One region of the Acidovorax sp. DMC1 genome, then DNA from elsewhere that is predicted to be linked to it. Evidence: riboswitches for the same ligand, from Rfam matches in the RefSeq annotation. Region 1 holds a riboswitch; the other holds the start of a gene.
What was found. A riboswitch is a leader RNA that binds a small molecule or an ion and turns the genes downstream of it on or off. The one in region 1 is predicted to bind thiamine pyrophosphate.
Positions count from the first base shown of each region.

Region 2: it holds a riboswitch for thiamine pyrophosphate, as region 1 does, so the genes downstream of both, thiC (phosphomethylpyrimidine synthase ThiC) here and ACT531_RS13790 (purine-cytosine permease family protein) in region 1, are expected to answer to the same signal.

Region 1 is NZ_JBQUYO010000006.1:45,401-51,943, reverse strand. It holds gene ACT531_RS13815 (thiamine phosphate synthase) at 1-155, opposite strand, end outside; gene ACT531_RS13810 (thiazole synthase) at 148-957, opposite strand; gene thiS (sulfur carrier protein ThiS) at 1,036-1,233, opposite strand; gene thiO (glycine oxidase ThiO) at 1,230-2,363, opposite strand; gene thiD (bifunctional hydroxymethylpyrimidine kinase/phosphomethylpyrimidine kinase) at 2,643-3,506, shown strand; gene ACT531_RS13790 (purine-cytosine permease family protein) at 3,591-4,871, opposite strand; TPP riboswitch at 4,941-5,045, opposite strand; gene ACT531_RS13785 (NAD(P)/FAD-dependent oxidoreductase) at 5,101-6,141, opposite strand; gene fdxA (ferredoxin FdxA) at 6,188-6,517, opposite strand.
Region 2 is NZ_JBQUYO010000001.1:36,940-43,482, forward strand. It holds gene gspD (type II secretion system secretin GspD) at 1-27, shown strand, start outside; gene ACT531_RS00175 (GspE/PulE family protein) at 48-1,436, shown strand; gene ACT531_RS00180 (methyl-accepting chemotaxis protein) at 1,503-3,152, opposite strand; gene thiC (phosphomethylpyrimidine synthase ThiC) at 3,349-5,253, opposite strand; TPP riboswitch at 5,376-5,499, opposite strand; gene ACT531_RS00190 (hypothetical protein) at 5,555-5,731, opposite strand; gene lpxC (UDP-3-O-acyl-N-acetylglucosamine deacetylase) at 5,744-6,543, opposite strand, start outside.

The sequences.
Region 1 (6,543 bases):
TGGGCGATGAAACCCAGTTGACTGCAAGCCTGCAGCGCGGCCAGGTACACAGGGTCCTGCGACGTGGGTGTGGGCACGGGCTCAGGCGCAAACCCTGCAAAGGTGGCCGCGTGGTGGCTCAGGATGGCGTTCGCCAGGGCGGTGGTGTCATGCATGGGCGTGGTGCCAGAAAGGGGTGCCCAGCACGGGGGTGCTAGGCTGGGCGGCGTCTTGTGCGGCCATGGCACCGGCCAGGCGGGCTGCGCGCCCGGCGCTCACGGCATCGGCAAACGCACCGGCCATGGCCACCGGGTCTTGGGCCAGGGCCACGGCGGTGTTCAGCAGCACGCCGTCATAGCCCCATTCCATGACTTGGCAGGCGTGCGAGGGCAGGCCCAGCCCGGCATCGACCAGCATGGGCACATTCAGGCGCTCGCGCAGTGTCTGCAGCGCGTAGGGGTTGACCGGGCCGCGCCCGGTGCCGATGGGGGCGGCCCAGGGCATTACGGCCTGGCAGCCCACGTCCACCAGGCGCTGACACAGCACCAGGTCTTCGGTGCAGTAGGGCAGCACCTGAAAGCCTTCTTTGATGAGGTGCTCGGCCACGCCCACCAGGTTCAGCGTGTCGGGCTGCAGGGTGTAGTCGTCGCCGATCAGCTCCAGCTTGATCCACGGGGTGTTGAATACCTCGCGCGCCATCTGTGCGGTGGTGATGGCCTCTTGCGCGCTGTGGCAGCCGGCGGTGTTGGGCAGCACGGGCACGTTGAGCTTGCGCAGCAGCTCCCAGAAGCTGCTGCCGCTCTCGGCCGGGTTGCTACCCTGGCGGCGGAGCGAGGCCGTGACCATGGCGGGCCGGGCGCGCAGCACGGCGGCTTCGAGCACGGCGGGCGAGGGGTAGCGCGAGGTGCCCAGCAGCAGGCGGCTGGCGAACGTCTGGCCGTACAGCACCAGCGGGTCTTGGGGCGTCGGAGTGGTCATTGGATTACTATGATTTTGATAGCTACTGACGTATGTTTTGTATGCGCTAGCAGCCATTTTGATTGAGTTACTGTTACCTCAGCCGCCAGTGACCGGCGAGATGATCTCCACGCGGTCGCCAGGCTGCAACGCATGGGCGGCGTAGCGGGTGTTGGGCACAAAGGTGGTGTTTACGGCCACGGCAAACGGGGGGCGCGCTTCGATGGCGGCCACGGCATCGGCCACGGTGGCGCCTTCGGGCAGTTCGTGCGGGACTTGGTTGATCGAGATGTTCATGCAAATGCGGGGGCGGCAACGCCGGTCGGGGCGGGTGCGATGGGTTCCAGTTCCAGCCGGAGGTCAAAACGTTCGGACAGGGTCGATTGTCCCGTGTTCAGCACCTCCAGGGTCACGTCCAGCATGGCGGGCGAGATCATGAAGCCGTGGCGGTACAGGCCGTTGATCTCCAGCACGCCCGGGCGGGTCTGGCGGATGGCGGGCAGGTTGTCGGGCAGCGTGGGGCGGCACTGCGTGGCCAGCTCCAGAATCCGCCCTTCGGCAAAGCCGGGGTGCACGGCGTAGGCGGCGCTCAGCAGCTCCAGGGTGGAGCGCACGCTTGCTGGGGAGCGGTCGTCGGACTCGATCTCGGTCGCGCCGATGACGAACAGATGGTCTTCTTTGGGCGCGATGTAGATGGGGTAGCGGGGGTGCACCAGCCGGGTGGGGCGCTGCAGCGTCACGTCGGGCGCGTGGATGCGCGCCACTTCACCGCGCACGCCGCGCAGCGCGCTCCACTGGCCCTTGGCGCCCAGGCCACGGCAGTCCAGCACCCGGTCGGGCTGGCCGGGGGCGCCGGGCGTGAAGGCGTCGGGCGACTGAGGCGTGTGCCAGTGCGCCCGCACTCCCAGGCGCTCCATTTCCACCAACAGGGCGGCCAGCAACTGGCGGTTGTCCAGCTGGCCCTCGCCGGGCAGGTACAGGCCTTGGTTGAAGCGGTGCGCAAGGGCGGGCTCCACCTGTTCCAGGGCGCCGCTGTCGAGCTTTTGCAGGGCGGGCAGCTCGGGCAGGCTGCGCTGGTTGTTTTCAAGCTGGCGGGTGAAGCGCTGGGCTTCGGCCACGTCCTGGCGGTGCCACACGATCAGTGTGCCAGCCTGCTGAAAAAACACGGGCTCCGACAAGCCTGCCAGCAACTCGGGCCACCGGGTCAGCGCGTGGTGGCCCATGCGGACCACGCCGGGTTCGGTGATCGCGGACTCTGCCAACGGGGCCAGCATGGCCGCAGCCACCGTGGCGGCCGAGTTCTCGGCGGCGGGGCCCCCCGCGTCATAGATGTCCACGCGGTGCCCCTGGCGCGCCAGCTCCACGGCCAGCAGACGGCCCATCAGGCCTGCGCCCAGGATGGCAAAGGAAGAAGGTTGAAGTGACATAGATCCGTCAGTGTGTCCGTGGTGTGGCAAGCGGCCATGGACAAAACGGGGTCACCGTTGATGGAAACTCCCCACGCCAGCATGACCTGGATCGGGTAGCGGGGCTCCTGCTTCGGTCGCAGTGCACAGGGTTCTGTGCAGGCCCCAGGGTATTTCTCAGTCGCACGCCCAAGAACAGTATCTTGATGGCAGGACACCCCTGTTTCGTCCGGAAAATGAATTACAGCACATCCCCCGTGTGCCCCGTTTTGACGTGGCGCATAGGCCATAATTTTTGCCATGATTTCACCGACGACCTCCTTGCCCTCCACGGGCCACCGCTACGCACGCGTGCTCTCCATCGCAGGGTCTGACAGCGGCGGCGGCGCGGGCATCCAGGCCGACCTCAAGACCTTCAGTGCGCTGGGCTGTTATGGCATGACGGCCATCACCGCCATCACGGCCCAGAACACCTGCGGGGTGACGGGCATCCACGGCATTCCGCCCGAGATGCTCAAGGCCCAGATCGATGCGGTGGTGCAGGACATTGGCGTGGACGCCGTCAAGATCGGCATGCTGCACTCGCCCGACGTGGTGCATGTGGTGGCAGAAGCCATTCGGACCTACCAGCTGCCGCACGTGGTGCTGGACCCGGTGATGGTGGCCACCAGTGGCGACCGGCTGATCGCCCAAGAGACGGTGGCGGTGCTGGTCCAAGAGCTGTTTCCGCTGGCCGAGGTGGTCACGCCCAACCTGGACGAGGCCGGATGGTTGCTGGGGCGTCGCATCGAAGGCGTGGAGGCGCTGGAGCTGGCCGCGCAAGACCTGCTGCGGCTGGGCGCCCGCGCGGCATTGCTCAAAGGCGGGCACTTGCCGGGCGACTGGGTGGTGGATGTGCTGGCCGTGCAGGGTGGTGCTCAGGGTCACCGGTTGCAGTCGCAGCGCATTGCCACCCACAACGGGCATGGCACGGGATGTACCCTGTCGTCTGCGATTGCAGCCCACTTGGCGCTGGGCCTACCGCTGGAGCAGGCCGTGGAGCAGGCACGGGCCTACATCTTGGGGGCCATTGCTGCCGGAGCGAATGTCACCACCGGCCGGGGCCACGGCCCCCTCAACCACGGCTACGCGCCGGTGGCGCAGCGGGTGTTTCAGGCACCATAGAGCGTCTTTTTAGGTGTTTTGAGGCGCAAGCGCTAGTCAAACATGCGCTGGGTGCTCCTTTTTTGATAGTGTTTTGGCGGCGACTCAGCGTGCCTTGGGCCTTGTCGCCCAGGCCAGCACGAAGCTGAACGCCAGCGTGGGCAGGGCAGAGCCCGCATCAGGCAGCACCTTGGGCGCCAGGTGGTACACTGCGATGCCGGCCAGCCAAATGGCTACGGGCGCTGCATTCACCTTGCGCGCCGCCGCCAGCAGGGCGGGCGCATCGGTGCCAAAGGCCAGACGCCCGAGGATCACGCCAAACAGCGGCACGAACACCGAGCTGAGCAGCAGCAGAAACGGTTCCAGGCTGTGCATGGGCAGCACCAGCGCCAGCCCGGTGCACAGCGCGGCCACCAGCAGGCCCCAGGCGCGCACACCCCAGCGCGGCAGCAGGCTATGGGCCGACACGGCGCCTGAATACGCGTCGCCATAGGCGTTGTCCACCTCGTCGATCAGGATCAGCGACAGCGCAATCAGCCCGCCCTGGGCCAGCAGCAGCGCCTGCACCAGGTCTTGGCTGGGCAAGGTCAATGCCACCAGCACACCCAGGCTGTAGCACCAGATGTTGGCCAGCGCATAGCCCAGCCACGTGCCGCGCAGCGCTGAGCCACCGTTCTTGCCATGGCGGGCGTAGTCGGCCACCAGTGGCAGCCACGAGATGGGCATCGCAATCACCAGGTCCAGCGCGGGCAGCACGCCCATGCCGCCGTCGCCCTTGCGCGTCCACAGCGCCTCAAAGCCTTGCGTTTGCGCCAGCGACAGGAACTGCCACGACAGCCACAGCAGCGACAACACCACCAGCGGCAGCGCGATGCGCGCAATCAGCTTGCGCACCAGCTGCACCATCGATCCGCTGATCAGCAGCATCACCACGCCGCCCCACAGCAGCGTGGCCAGTACGGGCCAGTGGGCTCCCGCCATGGCGCCCGACTGCTGGCCAATCGCCACGGTGGCGTCACGCATCACCACCAGCTCGAACGTGCCCCAGCCCACCAGCTGCACGATGTTCAGGATAATGGGCAGGCTGGCAAACGTGCGGCCATACACCGCGTGCATCAGCCCCGCACTGGCCAGGCCGCTGTCGCAGCCCAGCTTGGCCACCCAGCCCAGCAGGCCCGCACCCACGATGGAACCGGCCACGATGGCGATCAGGGCCTCTTTGGTACCCAGCGCGGGCATCAGGTACGCCCCCACTTGCATGACCAGCAGTCCCACGCCCAGGCTGAACCAGAGCGAGGCATGGTCATGCCACTGGAAGACGCGGCGGTCGGGGGAGACGGGGGCCAGCGCTTCGTTGGTGGCGTGCGTGGCAGGCGATGAGGACATGGAATGGCTCCGTAAGCAGATACAGAGCAGGGGCGGCCCGCCGGTGCGCCCGGATGTGTTCAGGGCCGTGCTTTGGCGGACTTGCTTCCCTGCGCGAGGATGATCTCAATCAGGTTCAAAGGGACTCTCTCAGTCGAAGCGGGCGGGCCCACATCGACACCCCTAGCGGTAGCGCTTGCTAAAGCAGCGCGCTGCGGATTGTAGTGGTGTGCGGCCGTCGCGCGCCCAGTCAGGCAGCGGTGGCCGGGGCCACACCCAGCAACTGGTGCAGGCGCGGGCTGGTGGTGGTGTATTGCAGGGCCACCTTGTCGCCCTTGAGCGCTTCGGCCGCGCTAAAGGCGGCCAGCGTGGCCTCGTGGAAGCCACACAGGATGAGCTTGCGCTTGCCGGGGTAGGTGTTGATGTCGCCCACGGCGTAGATGCCGGGCACGCTGGTGCGGAAGGCTTCGGTGTCAACCACCAATTGTTTACGGTCCATGGCGATGCCCCAGTCGGCGATGGGGCCGAGGCGGGGCGAAATGCCCAGTACCGCCACCAGCAGGTCCAGCGCCAGGGCGCGGGTGCTGCCATCTGCGTCCACCACCTGCAGTGCGGTGAGGCGGTCGCCCACAGTGTCGATGCCGGTGATCTGCACGGCCTCGACATGGATGCGACCTGCGTCGCGCAATTGCTGCAGGCGTTGCAGCAAGGCGTCAGGCGCCTGGAAAACGTCACGGCGATGCAGCAGGCTCACGCGGGCGGTCTGGCCTTGTTCGGCCAGTTCCACGGCGCGTGCCACCGCGGGCTCGTCGCCGCCGTGCACGACCACGTGGCGACCGGTCACATCCACTGTCGCGGGCAGGCTCTGGTAGTGGACCTGGGTGCCGACGAACCGCTCGATGCCGTCCACTTTGAGGGTGCGCGGCACAAAAGCGCCCACGCCGGCGGCAATGAACACGCTGCGGGCCAGCAGTTGTGCGCCTTGCGAGGTTTCGACCAGCAGGCGCCCGTCCGCTTGTACGGTGAGGGCGGACACCAGCGTGTTCAGGTGCCACTGGGTCTTGAACGGCGCGGTCTGCTGAAGCAGCAGACCAGCCAGCTCGCGCCCGGTGCACACCGGGATGCCCGGGATGTCGTAGATGGGTTTGTCGCCGTACAGCTCGACGCACTGGCCCCCTGCATGGGGCAGGGCGTCGATCAAGTGGGCGGTGATGCCTTGCAGGCCCAGCTGGAAGACCTGGAACAGGCCCACAGGACCTGCGCCGATGACAACGGCGTCGGTCTCGACCACGGTGGGCGCTTGCAAAGTCTCGGTCACCAGTGGCGCGCGCGGCGGGTTACTTGATCAGTTCGTTGACCTTGCCCGGCTTGCCGTTCCACTCGTCAGCGTCGGGCAGTGCAGGCTTGCGCTTGGTGATGCTCTTCCAGCCGTCGGCAAAGGCCAGGTCGGCGTTGAGCTTGATGAAGGCGATCTGGTCGGCCGGCAGGTCTTCTTCGGCAAAGATGGCGTTGGCCGGGCACTCGGGGATGCAGACGGCGCAGTCGATGCATTCGTCAGGGTCGATGACGAGCATGTTCGGGCCTTCGCGGAAGCAGTCCACGGGGCACACGTCCACACAATCGGTGTACTTGCACTTGATGCAGTTTTCGGAAACGACGTGGGTCATGACAGGAGTTGTGTGGGTCGGTGAAA
Region 2 (6,543 bases), on a different contig from region 1:
CTGCCCGCAGAGACTTCGCCACGCTGAGAAGAGAAGAGCCGCCCCCCATGCGCCACCCCCTGCCCTACGCCTTTGCCCGCACCGCCCAGCTGCTGCTGGAGGACGACGGCCACCAGCTGGTGCTGTGGCACGGCCCCAGCCCCGACGCGGGCGCGCTGTCCGAAGTGCTGCGCAAGCACCCGGTGCAGCAGCTGCTGCCGCTGGATGCCCCGGCCCTGGCCCAGCGCATCAGCGCAGCCTATTCGCACAGCGAATCGAGCGCTGCAACCGTGGTGAGCGAGGTCGAGAGCGATGCCGACCTCTCTCGCATGATGCAGGAGCTACCGGCGGTGGAAGACCTGCTGGAGTCCGCTGGCGACGCGCCCATCATCCGCATGCTCAACGCCTTGCTCACACAGGCCGCACGCGACGGCGCGAGCGACATCCACATCGAGCCCTACGAGCGCCACAGCAGCGTGCGCTTTCGGGTGGACGGCACGCTGCGCGAAGTGGTCCAGCCGAACCGCGCGCTGCACGCCGCCCTGATCTCGCGCCTGAAGATCATGGCCGACCTGGACATCAGCGAAAAACGCCTGCCCCAGGACGGTCGCATCAGCCTGCGCCTGGGCACCCGCGCCATCGACGTGCGCGTGTCCACCCTGCCCAGCGCCCATGGCGAACGCGCGGTGCTGCGTCTTTTGGACAAGAGCGAAAGCAAGCTGAGCCTGGAAGCCGTGGGCATGCAGGGCGACACCCTGCACCGCTTCGAGGGCCTGATCGGCCAGCCGCACGGCATCATCCTGGTGACGGGCCCCACGGGCTCGGGCAAGACCACCACGCTGTACGCGGCGCTGGGCCGGCTCGACGCCACGCGCAACAACATCATGACGGTGGAAGACCCCATCGAATACGAGCTGCCCGGCGTGGGGCAAACCCAGGTCAACAGCAAGATCGAGCTGACCTTTGCCAAGGCCCTGCGCGCCATCCTGCGGCAGGACCCGGACATCATCATGATTGGTGAAATCCGCGACTTCGAGACCGCGCAGATCGCCATCCAGGCGTCACTCACCGGCCACCTGGTGCTGGCCACGCTGCACACCAACGATGCGGCCAGCGCCGTCACGCGCCTGACCGACATGGGCGTGGAGCCGTTCCTGTTGTCGTCGTCTTTGCTGGGCGTGCTGGCCCAGCGCCTGGTGCGCAAGTTCTGCAGCCACTGCCACGGCGCGGGCTGCGAGCACTGCGGCCAGACGGGTTACACCGGCCGCACCGGCGTGTTCGAACTGCTGGTGACCACGGACGCGATCCGCGCGCAAATCCACGCCCAGGCGTCAGAGGCCGACATCCGCGCCGCCGCCATGGCCGATGGCATGGCACTGATGCGAGAGGATGGCGAACGCCTGATTGCCGCCGGCATCACCAGCCGCGAAGAAGTGCTGCGGGTGACGCGGGACTGATTTGCTATACATCTGATAGCTGCTAGCGCATGAAGCACTAGCACTACCAGCCAAAAACACCTGAAATTACCGGATCTGCAACGCAGGTCGGCGTGCCACCTGGGCGACGGCGGGTGCTGCGGCAACGGGGGTGTTGAACGTGGCCGAGGGCGATGCGCCATCCTGCAGCTTGAACTGGCTGACCGCGCTGTTGAGGTGGTGGGCCTGCTCACGCAGCGACTCGGACGCTGCGGTAGATTCCTCCACCAGCGCCGCGTTCTGCTGGGTCATCTGGTCAAGCTGCGTGACCGACTGGCTGATCTGGCCGATGTTGTCGCTTTGCTCGGCCGACGAGGCGGTGATCTCCGCAATGATGTCGGACACGCGCCGCACGCTGCTCACGATCTCCGTCATGGTCTGGCCGGCCTGGCTCACCAGGCGCGAGCCGTCTTCCACCCGCTCCACCGACGAACCGATCAGGCCCTTGATTTCCTTGGCGGCCTCGGCGCTGCGCTGCGCGAGGTTGCGCACCTCGCTGGCCACCACGGCAAAGCCGCGGCCCTGCTCACCGGCACGGGCAGCTTCCACCGCAGCGTTCAGCGCCAGGATGTTGGTCTGGAACGCAATCGAATCGATCACGCCCGTGATGTCGGCAATCTTGCGCGAGCTGGTGGTGATCTGGTCCATGGTGGTCACCACCTGCGACACCACGGCGCCGCCGCGCGCAGCCACCTCGGCGGCGGTCGAGGCAAAGTCGCTGGCCTGGCGCGAGGCCTGGGCGCTTTGCTGCACGGTGCTGGTCAGCACTTCCATTGACGAGGCCGTCTCTTCCAGGTTGGCCGCCGTCTGCTCGGTGCGGTGGCTGAGGTCGTGGTTGCCGCTGGCGATCTCGGAGCTGGCGGTGGAGATGTTGCCCGCCGCGTCCTGCACCTGGCGCACCAGGTCACGCAACGAGTCCTGCATGCGGCCCATGGCGCCCACCAACTGGCCCACTTCGTCCTGGTTCATAGCCGCCACGTCGCGCGACAGGTCGCCACTGGCAATGCGTTCGGCCAGCTCTTGTGCCTGCCCGAGGGATTTGGTGATGGAGCGCACGCTGAAGAACGTGAGCGGAATCAGCACGGCCAGTGCCAGCACCAGGCCTACGCCGATCAGCGCGGCCATGGTGGAGGTGCGTGATTCGACGCCCGCACGGGCCTCGTCCATCTGCGCACGGGCCGAGTCCGCGAGGCTGGAGAACAGCTTGTCGGTGGCCTCCATGTGGACCTTCAGGCGATCGGCGTAGGCGCCGCCACCGGCGCCGTCGAGCTGCGCGCCTTCGATCTTCTCGAAGATGGGCGAAATGCCGGTTTCGTACTGCTTGATCTCGTCCAGCGATTTGTCGATGGAGGCCACAAAATCCGCATCGCCCGACTGCACCTGGCGCACATCGGCCAAGCGTTTGCGCAGGGAGGTCAGGGTCTTGGCCCAGGACTCGCGCAGGGCAGAGACCTCGACCGAGTTGTTGAAGTTGATGATGATGTCTTTTTCGGTCCGGCGCAGGTCACCCAGGGTGGTGCGCAGCTCGGACATGTCGGTCAGCGTCTGCACGCGCTCTGAAAACAGCACTTGCAGGGTGCCGCGCGTGCGGTCCAGGGCTACGTAGCCCATGGCACCGATGACGACCAGAAGGATCAGGGAGAAGACGGTTCCGAAGTAGAGACGCGTGCGGATGGAGAAGCGGCCGAGAGCGTTCATGGCTCTTCCTTACATTTTTTAACAGATAGTCCAGCATAGCAAATTTGGTGCCACACACACCCCCCACCTTCTGGGCCGGGGGTGGGCGGGACTATATGCCGGGCCAGGCCGTCCGCCGCACAGGGTAAGCACGGCCCCGGGGCCCTGTTTCAGGGAATCCTCGGGGCCAGTAGCTGCGCTTATTGCGCCGCTGCCATCACACGGGCTTGAGGGGGATGTACAGCTCGCCGCCGCCCTGCTGGAACTCGGCCGCCTTGGCCTGCATGCCCTGGGCCAGGGCTTCGGCCTCGGCCACGCCCTTTTGCGCGGCAAAGTCGCGCACTTCCTGGGTGATCTTCATCGAGCAGAACTTGGGCCCACACATCGAGCAGAAATGCGCCACCTTGGCCGAGTCCTTGGGCAGGGTCTCGTCGTGGTATTCCTTGGCCGTCTCCGGGTCCAGGCCCAGGTTGAACTGGTCCTGCCAACGGAAGTCGAAGCGCGCCTGGCTGAGCGCATCGTCGCGCGAGCGGGCGCCGGGGTGGCCCTTGGCCACGTCGGCCGCGTGGGCGGCAATCTTGTAGGCAATGATCCCTTGCTTCACGTCGTCACGGTCGGGCAAGCCCAGGTGCTCCTTGGGCGTCACGTAGCACAGCATGGCCGTGCCCATCCAGCCGATCATGGCCGCGCCAATCGCGCTGGCGATGTGGTCATAGCCCGGCGCGATGTCGATGGTCAGCGGGCCCAGGGTGTAGAACGGCGCTTCGTGGCAGGTCTTGAGCTGCTCGGTCATGTTGGCCTGGATCATGTGCATGGGCACGTGGCCGGGGCCTTCGATCATGGTCTGCACGTCGTGCTTCCAGGCCACCTGGGTCAGCTCGCCCAGCGTGTGCAGCTCGGCAAACTGCGCTTCGTCATTGGCATCAGAGGCGCAGCCGGGGCGCAGGCCGTCGCCCAGGCTGAACGACACGTCGTACGCCTTCATGATGTCGCAAATGTCCTCGAAGTGCTCGTACAGGAAGCTCTCGCGGTGGTGCGCCATGCACCACTTGGCCATGATGGAGCCGCCGCGCGAGACGATGCCCGTGCGGCGCTGCGCCGTGAGGTGGATGTAGGCCAGACGCACGCCCGCGTGGATGGTGAAGTAGTCCACGCCCTGCTCAGCCTGCTCGATCAGCGTGTCGCGGAAGATTTCCCAGGTCAGGTCTTCGGCCACGCCGCCCACCTTTTCCAGCGCCTGGTAGATGGGCACCGTGCCAATCGGCACGGGCGAATTGCGCACGATCCAGTCGCGCGTGGTGTGGATGTTCTTGCCGGTGGACAGGTCCATCACGTTGTCGGCACCCCAGCGGATCGCCCAGACGAGTTTTTCGACTTCTTCCTCAATGCTCGAGGTGACGGCCGAGTTGCCGATGTTGGCGTTGATCTTGACCAGGAAATTGCGGCCAATCGCCATCGGCTCCACCTCGGGGTGGTTGATGTTGGCGGGGATGATGGCGCGGCCCCGGGCCACTTCGTCGCGCACGAATTCGGGCGTGATGATGCGCGGGATGCTGGCGCCCAGGGGGTTGCCCATCAGGCGCTTCTCACGGCCTGCGTCGGCCATGTACTGCTCCATCCACTCGCGCTTGCCGTTTTCGCGGATGGCCACGTATTCCATCTCGGGCGTGATGATGCCCTTCTTGGCGTAGTGCATCTGCGTGACGTTAGCGCCCGCCTTGGCGCGCAGGGGCTTGCGCTGCAGGGCGGCGGCTTCGGCGCGCAACTGGGCCAGGCGGGTGGCGTCTTCGCTCTTTTGTCCGTCGTCCAGCGCCACGGGCGCGCGGCCTTCGTAGTGCTCCACATCGCCACGGCCGGTGATCCAGCCACCGCGCACGCTGGCCAGGCCTTGGCGTACGTCGATCATGGCGTTCGGGTCGGTGTAGGGGCCGGAGGTGTCGTACACGCTGACCAGTTCGCCATTGGTGAGCGCAATGTCACGCACGGGCACGCGCAGGTCAGTGTGCAACTGGCCGGGGATATAGGCCTTGCGCGATGCGGGGAAGGGCTCGCGGGTGCGGGCGAGCAGCTCGGCAAACTTTTCAGCGCTGGCCAGTGGGGTGTGAGGGTCGGGGGCGTTCATGGGCAGGTCTCCTGGTTCCGGTGGCGGTGGGGTCTGCTCCGGAATGGACCTGTGCGCCCCTCGGGTGGCTGCGCATGGCAGCACCTGAGGCATGGCGTGCCCACAGGGACTGCGGGCACGGGGACAAGGAGGTCGGCTCTTCTTCCGCCGGTATGAACCGGATCAAGTTCGTCGGGTTCGCAAGCTCGCCTGAATTCCTTCAGGACCCTTGCATCTCAGCGCATCAGCACACCCCGGAGCAGGCGCGAGTATAGGGCAGAGGAAAAAACGGGCCCGCAGAGCCCGCGCATCAGCCGATACATCAGGCCAGGCGGCCGATGAGGATCACTGCAAAAAAGAACACCGCGGCAATCACCGTCCACTTGAGAATGACGAGCCCCAGGCGCTTGTAGCGCGGCTGCCCGGTGCCGGCATAAAACGCAAATGACACGGCGGCCGCCAAAAGCAGCAGCATGGCCAGCCAGCGAAAGATCAACATGGCCAACGGGCCCTACCAGGCACGCGCAGGCTGCGCAAAGCCGGTGGGTGCCTGGCGCTCATCCTCGAAGGTGACCACTTCCCAGGCATCGCGCTGGGCCAGCAGCTCGCGCAGCAGCAAATTGTTCATGGCATGGCCCGAGCGGAAGGCGCTGTAGGCGGCCAGCAGCGGCTTGCCAATGAGGTACAGGTCGCCCATGGCATCCAGGATCTTGTGCTTCACGAACTCGTCGTCGTAGCGCAGGCCGTCGCTGTTGAGCACCTTGTAGTCGTCCATGACGATGGCGTTGTCCAGCCCGCCTCCCAGCGCCAGGCCGTTGGAGCGCATCATCTCCACATCGCGGGTGAAGCCAAAGGTGCGCGCGCGAGCGATGTCGCGGCTGTAGTTGCCTTGCCCCAGGTCAAACTCCACACGCTGGCCGGTGGAGTCTACGGCGGGATGGTCAAAGTCGATTTCAAAACTGAGCTTGTAGCCGTGGTACGGCGTGAGGCGCGCCCACTTGGCGTTGGCGCCTTCACCCTCGCGCACCTCCACGGGGCGGGTGACGCGGATGAAGCGCTTGGGCGCGTTTTGCAGCTCCACCCCGGCGCTTTGAAGCAAGAACACGAACGAGGCCGAAGACCCGTCGAGGATGGGGACCTCTTCAGCCGTAATGTCCACGTAGAGGTTGTCAATGCCCAGCCCCGCACAGGCCGACATCAGATGCTCCACGGTGTGCACCTTGGCATTGCCCACCGCGATGGTGGACGCCAGCCGCGTGTCCGTCACCGCCTCGGCACGGATGGGAATGTCTACCGGCTGCGGCAGGTCCA